DNA from 3 places in the Clostridium sp. RTP31139st1_H3_RTP31139_211217 genome. Region 3 is predicted to be linked to each of the others. Evidence: predicted binding sites of a transcription regulator. Region 3 holds the regulator's gene; each other region holds the start of a gene.
What was found. Region 3 encodes Rex, which represses fermentation and respiration genes when NADH is low (regulators of the CRP and FNR family bind a similar motif). Its sites were predicted from a motif close to ATTGTTAANNNNTTAACAAT; they were not measured.
Positions count from the first base shown of each region.

Region 1: the regulator Rex is predicted to act here: its motif matches at 1,901-1,920, upstream of adhE (bifunctional acetaldehyde-CoA/alcohol dehydrogenase).
Region 2: the regulator Rex is predicted to act here: its motif matches at 1,377-1,396, upstream of ABUA17_RS11155 (acetyl-CoA C-acetyltransferase).

Region 1 is NZ_JBCOAB010000014.1:18,949-22,228, reverse strand. It holds gene adhE (bifunctional acetaldehyde-CoA/alcohol dehydrogenase) at 1-1,815, opposite strand, end outside; gene ABUA17_RS08060 (ABC transporter ATP-binding protein) at 2,298-3,101, opposite strand; gene ABUA17_RS08055 (ABC transporter permease) at 3,067-3,280, opposite strand, start outside.
Region 2 is NZ_JBCOAB010000024.1:39,430-42,709, forward strand. It holds gene upp (uracil phosphoribosyltransferase) at 1-419, shown strand, start outside; gene ABUA17_RS11150 (deoxycytidylate deaminase) at 650-1,147, shown strand; gene ABUA17_RS11155 (acetyl-CoA C-acetyltransferase) at 1,450-2,631, shown strand.
Region 3 is NZ_JBCOAB010000010.1:31,360-34,639, reverse strand. It holds gene ABUA17_RS06380 (heavy metal translocating P-type ATPase) at 1-590, shown strand, start outside; gene ABUA17_RS06375 (redox-sensing transcriptional repressor Rex) at 987-1,616, shown strand; gene ABUA17_RS06370 (short-chain-enoyl-CoA hydratase) at 2,031-2,840, shown strand; gene ABUA17_RS06365 (acyl-CoA dehydrogenase) at 3,057-3,280, shown strand, end outside.

The sequences.
Region 1 (3,280 bases), on a different contig from region 3:
AGTAACTTCTGATCCAGTACCAGCTGAAGTTGCTATTGAAACCATCATAGCTTTTTGACCCATAGTTGGGAATCTGTATATTCTCTTTCTTATATCCATGAATGTCATAGCTAAATCGTGGAAGTTAACTTCTGGATGTTCGTACATAACCCACATAATCTTAGCAGCATCCATAGCTGATCCACCACCAAGTGAAATTATAACGTCTGGTTGGAAGCTAGTCATTTCAGCAGCACCAGCTCTAGCACATCTTAATGTTGGATCTGGTTCAACATCTGAGAATATTTTGTATTGGATTCCTTGTGATTCTAAAACTTCTGTAACTTTGTTAGTGTATCCCATTTCGAATAATACTTTATCTGTTACGATGAATGCTTTCTTTTTACCCATGTCACCTAATTCAGCTAAAGCTACTGGTAAACAACCGTATTTGAAGTAAGTTTTTTCTGGAACTCTAAACCAAAGCATATTTTCTCTCCTTTCAGCAATGCTCTTAACGTTAATTAAGTGCTTAGGACCAACGTTTTCTGAAACTGAGTTTCCTCCCCATGATCCACAACCTAATGTTAATGATGGTGCTAATTTGAAGTTAAATAAGTCTCCGATAGCCCCTTGAGCTGCTGGCATGTTTATTAATGTTCTTGCAGTTTTCATTCTTTCACCGAATGTTAATACTCTATCTCTATTCTTAACTTGATCAGTATATAAAACTGAAGTATGACCCATACCACCTAATTCTATTAATCTATCAGCTTTATCTAAAGCTTCTTCAAATGATTTAGCTTTGTACATAGCTAATACTGGAGATAATTTTTCGTGTGAGAATGGTTCTTCTAATTCAACTGAAGTAACTTCACCAACTAAAACTTTAGCTGTTTCTGGAACGTTAACTCCTGCCATCTTAGCTATCTTATAAGCAGATTGACCAACCATGTCAGCATTTAATCCACCTTTTTCATTTAAGATGATATTTCTAACTTTATCTATTTCTTCACCTTTAAGGATATAAGCTCCTCTTTCAGCTAATTCTCTCTTAACTTCATCATAAACTTGTTCTAAAACAACGATTGATTGTTCTGATGCACAGATAACACCGTTATCAAATGTCTTAGAAAGTAATATTGAGTTTACAGCCATTTTAATGTGAGCTGTTTCATCAATGATTGCTGGAGTATTACCTGCTCCAACCCCTAAAGCTGGTCTTCCTGATGAGTAAGCAGCCTTAACCATTGCTGGACCACCTGTAGCTAGGATTATATCTGATTCTCTCATAACATTTTGTGATAATTCAACTGATGGTTGATCTATCCATCCGATTATTCCTTCTGGAGCTCCTGCTTTAACTGCAGCTTCTAAAACTATTCTAGCAGCTTCAATTGTTGCATTCTTAGCTCTTGGGTGTGGAGAGATTATTATAGCATTTCTAGTCTTTAAAGCTATTAAACACTTGAATATTGCTGTTGATGTTGGATTTGTTGTAGGAACGATAGCAGCTATAACACCAATTGGTTCTGCTACTTTAGTAATTCCACTTGTCTTATCTTCTTCTAAAACTCCACAAGTTTTCATATCCTTATATTGGTTATATATATATTCAGCAGCAAAGTTGTTCTTTACAACTTTATCTTCAACTATTCCCATTCCAGTTTCTTCTACAGCTAATTTAGCTAACTTAATTCTGTTGTGGTTAGCTGCTAAAGCTGCTTGTCTGAAGATTTCGTCTACTTGTTCTTGAGTGTAAGTAGCGAATTTCTTTTGTGCTTCTCTTAATTGTTTAATTCTTGCTGTTAATTCTTGAGCGTTTGTAACTTTCATGTATTACATCCTCCTAAATAATCAATATTTATAATAATTTTAAATTGATATCTTATCTTTTGGGCTTTGTTAAGTTTTTGTTTTGATTGTTAATTCTTTAACTTGTCCACACCCTTATTGTACTCGTTTGTTTATTTTTTGTCAAACTTTTTTTATATATTTTTTTTATTTTATTTTCACTGTATAATTAGCACTACTATAAACCCCTTATTTTTCAACAATGATAACATTTTCAACTATCCAGTAATTTTTTTGACATTTTTCACTCTGTTTTTATAAATATTTTTTTAATATTACTTTAGCAATATTTTTTTGTACTTCCAACATAATCCTTAAGTTTCGTTATATTAATAACAAAGTCTTTATTTAATTGATTTACTTTTTTAATATTTGTATTTGCTAATTGTTTTATTCTATTTATACATATACAAAAAAAGGGACTATATACCTTAAATAAGTATATAGTCCCTTCAAATATATTTTTATGCTAAAGAAGTTAATAAACTTCTATCACTTAATTCTTCTATAGCATTAGCTTTACCGAACATCTCCATAAGCTTTTCAGTTGTTAAGTTTTTCTTTTCTTTTCCACTAACATCTACAATCACTTTACCAGCATGCATCATTAGTAATCTGTTACCACACTCTAAAGCATGCTTCATATTATGAGTAACCATCAATGTAGTAATTTCCTTTTCTTTAACTACATTTTTAGTAATCTCCATTATTTTTGCTGATGTCTTTGGATCTAATGCAGCTGTATGCTCATCTAATAATAGTAATTTAGGTTCAGACATAACTGCCATCATTAATGTTAAAGCCTGTCTTTGACCTCCTGATAATAGTGTAACTTTGTTATAAAGCTTATTCTCTAATCCTAAATCAAGCTTAGTTAATAACTCCTTATAATACTCTATTCTCTTTTTATTTATCCCAAAAGAAAGTCCATATTTTTTTCCTTTATTATCAGCTAAAGCTAAATTTTCTAGTATAGTCATATTTGGTGATACTCCAAAGGAAGGATTTTGATAAACCCTACCTATATATTTTGCTCTTTTAAATTCTTCCTTATAAGAAACATCTTTACCATCTAATACTATTAATCCAGAATCAATATTAATATTACCACTTATTAAATTTAACAATGTTGATTTTCCTGCTCCATTTGAACCAATAATAGTAATAAAGTCACCCTTATTTATATCAATACTAAAATTATCAAAAATTTTATTCTCATTTACGGTGTTAGGATTAAATACTTTGCATAACCCTTGAATCTTTAGCATCACCATCACCACCTTTATTACTCATTGATTTTACATCTCTATTTTTACGCTTAAATTTGAATACATTATTATTTGCCGCTAATGCTACAGCAACTAACACTGCTGTTAATATTTTTAAATCATTTGGATTTAGTTTCATCCATAAAGCAATTGCAATTACTAATTTATATATGATTGCT
Region 2 (3,280 bases), on a different contig from region 3:
AGATGGCTATAGTTCCAATATTAAGAGCAGGTCTTGGAATGGTAGATGGAATATTAAATTTAATACCAGCAGCTAAAGTTGGGCATATTGGATTATATAGAGATGAGGAAACACTTCAACCAGTAGAGTATTTCTGTAAGTTACCACAAGATATAGCTGAAAGAGATATAATAGTAGTAGATCCAATGTTAGCAACAGGTGGTTCTGCAGCTGATGCAATCTCTTTATTAAAGAAAAGAGGAGCTAAAAAGATTAGATTAATGTGTTTAATTTCTTCTCCAGAAGGTGTTAAACTTGTTCAAGAACAACATCCAGATGTTGATATATACTTAGCTTCTATTGATGAAAAATTAAATGAAAAAGGATATATTGTACCAGGTCTTGGTGATGCTGGAGATAGACTTTTCGGAACTAAATAATAAAAAGCGAAGACTAAGTCTTCGCTTTTTAATTAAATTACAAACAAGTTAGTTTAGTTAATAGTTAATAGTTAATAGTTAATAGTTAATAGTTAATAGTTAATAGTTAATAGTTAATAGTTAATGTAGAAATTCCTATGGGAGTTTCTTATTAATAATATATTTTTAAATTCAGCTTTGCTGAATTTATTTCTATAATTATTAAATAAAAAAGCAAAGGAGTGAAAGTTATGGCAAAAAGAGAAGGATACTTATCATGGGATGATTATTTTATGTCTGTAGCATTATTATCAGGAAAGAGAAGCAAAGATCCTAGCACACAGGTTGGGGCCTGTATTGTAAATAGAAATAATATAATTGAAAGCATAGGATACAATGGGTTACCTAAAGGATGTTCTGATGATGAATTTTCATGGGAAAAAGAAGGGGAAACATTGAATACGAAATATCCATTTGTTGTTCATGCAGAGTTAAATGCAATATTAAATGCAAAGGGTAAAGATTTATCGGGGTGTAAGATATATGTTGCATTATTTCCATGTAATGAATGTGCAAAAGCAATAATACAATCAGGAATTAGTGAAGTTGTCTATTTAAGTGACAAGTATGCGGATACTGATTCAGTAAAGGCTTCTAAAAGAATGTTCAAATGCGCTGGAGTTGCTCTGAATCAGTTAATTCCAACTCACGAAAAAATAGAGCTATCTTTAAATATAAAAGATATTTAATTGCTTGATAATTTAATAACACATTAAATAAAGTAATAATTATCTATAAGCAAATTATGTTTATAAAAAAATCAAATACATACTTAAATAGAAAAGGCGTTATCATATAAAGGATTTAAGGAGAATAACAGGTACAGATATAGAGCAAACCTAAGTGTAAAATCAGTGGAAAAAGGTAAAATATTTTAAAAACTAGTTGATATTGGAAAAAATAAAGTGGTATAATAATAGTGTTAATTGTTTAACAATTTAAACAATTAACACTATTATGATTTTAGGGTAAATTAATGGGAGGGTTTTTTATGAGAGAAGTAGTAATAGTTAGTGCAGTAAGAACTGCAATTGGATCATTCGGTGGGTCATTGAAGGATGTTCCAGCAGCAGATTTAGGAGCACTAGTAATTAAAGAAGCTGTAAATAGAGCTGGAGTTAAACCAGAATTAGTTGAAGAAGTAGTTATGGGAAATGTTATACAAGCTGCTCAAGGACAAAATGTTGCTAGACAAGCTGCTGTAAAAGCAGGATTACCAGTAGAGGTTCCAGCTATGACAATAAATAAAGTTTGTGGATCAGGTTTACGATGTGTAGCATTAGCGGCTCAAATGATTAAGGCTGGAGATTGTGATGTAGTAGTTGCTGGAGGAATGGAAAACATGTCTGCAGCACCATATGCTATTCCTGGCGCAAGATGGGGTCAAAGAATGGGCGATGCAAAAATGGTAGATACAATGATTAAAGATGCTTTATGGGATGCATTTAATGATTATCATATGGGTGTAACAGCTGAAAACATAGCTAAAGAATGGGGATTAACAAGAGAAATGCAAGATGAATTCTCATTAAATTCTCAATTAAAGGCTGAAAAGGCAATTAAAGAAGGAAAATTTGTAGATGAAATAGTACCTGTTGTTATTCCACAAAGAAAAGGTGAACCAAAAGTATTTGCTCAAGATGAGTTCCCAAGATTCGGATCAACTCTTGAAAAAATGTCTAAATTAAGACCTTCATTTATTAAAGATGGTACTGTAACTGCTGCTAATGCATCAGGAATTAATGATGGTGCAGCTGCATTTGTAGTTATGAGTGCTGAAAAAGCAGAAGAATTAGGATTAAAACCAATGGCTAAGATACTTTCTTATGGAAGCAAGGGATTAGATCCTGCAATAATGGGATATGGACCATTCCATGCAACAAAGAAGGCGTTAGAAGGTGCTGGATTAACTGTAGAAGATATGGATTTAATTGAAGCAAATGAAGCATTTGCAGCACAAAGTTTAGCTGTAGCTAAGGATTTAAATTTCGATATGGATAAAGTAAATGTAAATGGAGGAGCAATAGCACTTGGTCATCCAGTAGGTGCTTCAGGAGCAAGAATATTAGTTACATTACTTCATGAAATGGAAAAAAGAGATGCTAAAAGAGGATTAGCAACTCTTTGTATTGGTGGAGGAATGGGAACTGCTTTAGTAGTTGAAAGAGTGTAATTTATATTAAAAATAAGAAAAAAGGAGCTTTTCAGAGGCTCCTTTTATAACTATAGTAATTATAAATATGTTTAATTGTAATTATTAGAATAAAAAATAATAAAAATTTTAAAAAATAATGAATAAAGTGTAAAGCAATTATTCATAAAAAACTAAATAAATATACAGAATACCTTATTAATAATTATAAAATGATAAAAAAAGTTAAAAAAATTTTTAAAATAGTAATAATATTATCAAAAAGTAACAAAATAAAAGTATGAAACGTTATCAGAATGAATAGGAATAAAAAAATAAATATTATGAAAATTTAAACAAATGAAAGATTGTAAAATTAATTGCAAAAATAATTTAAAAAGCTCAAAAAAAAGATTTTAGTTGAGCATTTATGAAATATTATATAATAACAGGCTATTTTAACGATTAATTGTAAAAAATAAGTAAAAATGAGGTTTTTATTAATTTAGAACTAGGTATATAATTAGCTAATGTCAACAGGGACAGTGTCTAAAAATAACGTAAGAGTATTCCTAGATAAGAGCTCATTTGTATAAATAAATACATACATATAACGATATAACAATTAGTTTTTATATAGGAATAAGATAAGATTCTAGCTCCCAAATAAGTTATTTACTAGGAGATTAAA
Region 3 (3,280 bases):
TAGTTCATATAGCAATTGATGGAGAATATAAAGGTAATATAGTTATTTCTGATGAAGTAAAAGAAAATGTAAAAGAAGCATTAACTGAATTAAAGAGTGTTGGAATTAAGAAAACTATAATGCTTACAGGGGATAGCAAAGTAGTTGCAGATAAGGTTGCTAAAGCTATTGGTATTGATGAGGTTCATGCTGAATTATTGCCAAGTGATAAAGTTAATAAAGTAGAGGAAATACTAAACAAAAAATCAGCAAATGGAAAAGTTTTATTTGTCGGAGATGGAATTAATGATGCTCCAGTTCTAGCAAGAGCTGATATAGGAATTGCAATGGGTGGTGTAGGATCAGATGCTGCTATTGAAGCCGCAGATGTAGTATTAATGAAAGATAAAGTAGAAGCTATTTCAGAAGCCATACGAGTATCAAGAAAAACTAGTAAAATATTATGGCAAAACATTATTTTTTCTTTAGCAATTAAGGTAGCTGTTATGATATTAGTTATCTTTGGATTAACAAATATGTGGGCAGCTGTATTTGCAGACGTTGGGGTAACTTTACTTGCGGTATTAAATTCAATGAGGATAATTCGATAAATATTGACAAAAGATAAAGCTTTAATTATAATATAATAAGTCCAGAAAATTTTAGGCAAAAGGGAATGGCGTACAAGATCACTTTGATTCTTGTTGCAATATCAGAGGTGTTTAAAATCTGATATAATGCTTATGAGACTTATGTATAACGCATCTGCTACGTTATACATAAGTCTCTGTTTTTAGGTCAAAATAATAAATGAAAAATTAAAATTTCATTATATAATTTGTTATGATAATATTAATATAATTAAATAAAATAAGAAAATGAAATGTGAATAAAAAATTTCAATAATTATTAAATTAATAGAAAAAATGTTAAAAGTATGTTATTATATTATCAAAGTTTAAATAAATGGGGAAATTATTGGAATAAATTAAGGAGATTCATATACTATGGAAAAGAAGAAAAGTGTCTCTATGGCAGTAATTAAAAGATTACCAAAGTACCATAGATATTTGAAAGAGTTGATGAGAAATGATGTAGATAGAATTTCATCAAAGGAATTAGGTGAAAAGATAGGATTTACAGCATCTCAAATAAGACAAGATTTAAATAATTTTGGTGACTTTGGACAACAAGGATACGGATATAATGTTAAAGAATTATATAAACAAATTAGTTTAATTTTAGGATTAGATAAAGACTATACTGGAATCATTATAGGAGCTGGTAATTTAGGGCAAGCAATTGCAAATTATAGTAGATTCTCCGAATTAGGGCTATCTATAGAGGCTATATTTGATGCTAATCCAAAGCTTATCGGAATGAAGATAAGAGATGTAGAAATAAGAGATATTGATACATTAAATAGTTATTTAGAAAATAGTAATGTTAACATTGGAATTATTTGCGTGCCAAGAATTAATGCACAAAAGGTTTGTGATCTTTTGGTGAAGGGTGGAATAAAAGGTATTTGGAATTTTGCACCTGTTGATTTAGTTGTACCAAATGACGTTAAAGTTGAAAATGTACATCTTTCTGAAAGTTTATTAACATTAGTATACTTAATGAAAGATGAATAAAATAATTAAATAGTTTAGACGAAATAGCAAATCAAAATTTTATTATAGCTAAAATTTTGATTTGCTATTTCATTATTATAAATCCAAGTATTTTTTCAATTCAAAATTTATACTTTATTAAAGATAAATTTATATATTTTTTGCATGTTAACAAATGAACAAAGAGAATAAAACTCAAATAGTAAACGTATGCTAAGAAAAATATTGAAAAAGTGGAATTTATATACCAAATAGTAAAATATTAATTGCAAATGAGAAAATTAGATATTATAATTATAAGTAGGTTGTGATTATTCAGAATCTTCTAACCAAAGAAAAGGGAAAAAGAGAATTTTTTTTAATTAATTTGTTAATTATATAACAAAGAACAGGGTGTTTATGAGGAGTTATGGTATAAAAAGGGAGGAAGGATTTGTGGAAATTAAAAATGTAATTTTAGAAGAAGAGTTGAAAAATGTGACTCTTGAAAAAGACGGGAATTTAGCAATAGTTACAATAAATAGACCTAAAGCATTAAATGCTTTAAATTCTGATACATTAAGAGAATTAGATCTAGCAATTTCTAATATTGAACAAGACAGCAATGTATATTGTGTAATATTAACTGGAGCTGGTGAAAAATCTTTCGTAGCAGGTGCAGATATTGCCGAGATGAAAGATTTAGATGCCAAGGGTGGAGAAGAATTTGGACTTTTAGGAAATAGGGTATTTAGAAGAATAGAAAATTTAGACAAGCCTGTTATAGCAGCAATATCTGGATTTGCTTTAGGCGGAGGATGTGAGCTTGCAATGGCTTGTGATATAAGAATTGCTTCAGAAAAGGCAAAGTTTGCTCAACCAGAAGCTGGTCTTGGGATTACACCAGGTTTTGGAGGAACTCAAAGATTGCCTAGAATAGTTGGATTAGGTAAGGCAAAGGAAATGATTTATACTTGTGCAATGATTAAGGCAGATGAAGCTTTAAGAATTGGTTTAGTTAATAAAGTTGTTCCATTAGAAAACCTAATGGAAGAAGCAAGAAAAATGGCTTCAGTTATTTGTGCAAATGCACCAATAGCAGTTAAGTATTGTAAAGATGCTATTAATAGAGGAATGCAAGTTGATATAGATAAAGCAATTGAAATCGAAGCAAATGATTTTGGAAAATGCTTTGATTCAGAAGACCAAGTTGAAGGAATGACAGCTTTCTTAGAAAGAAGAGAAAAGAACTTTAAGAATAGTTAAGAGTTAATAGTTTTGGTAGGAACTCCTTATGGAGTTTCTTAAATATATTTTTAAAATTTGGCCTATGCCGAATTTATTCCTTAACTATTAACTCAAAACTATTAACTATAAAAAGGGTGTTATTTAATAAATTTTAAATATATAAGCTAAGTGTATTTTACATATTTACTTGTAACTATACACATAAACAGGGTATTGCAGGGAGGTAAAAAAGCAATGAATTTTGGATTAACTAGGGAACAAGAGTTAGTAAGACAAATGGTTAGAGAATTTGCAGTTAATGAAGTAAAACCAATAGCTGCTGAAATTGATGAAACAGAAAGATTTCCAATGGAAAATGTAAAGAAGATGGCAGAGCTAGGAATGATGGGAATACCATTTCCTAAAGAATTAGGTGGCGCTGGCGGAGATGTATTATCATATATCATAACTGTTGAAGA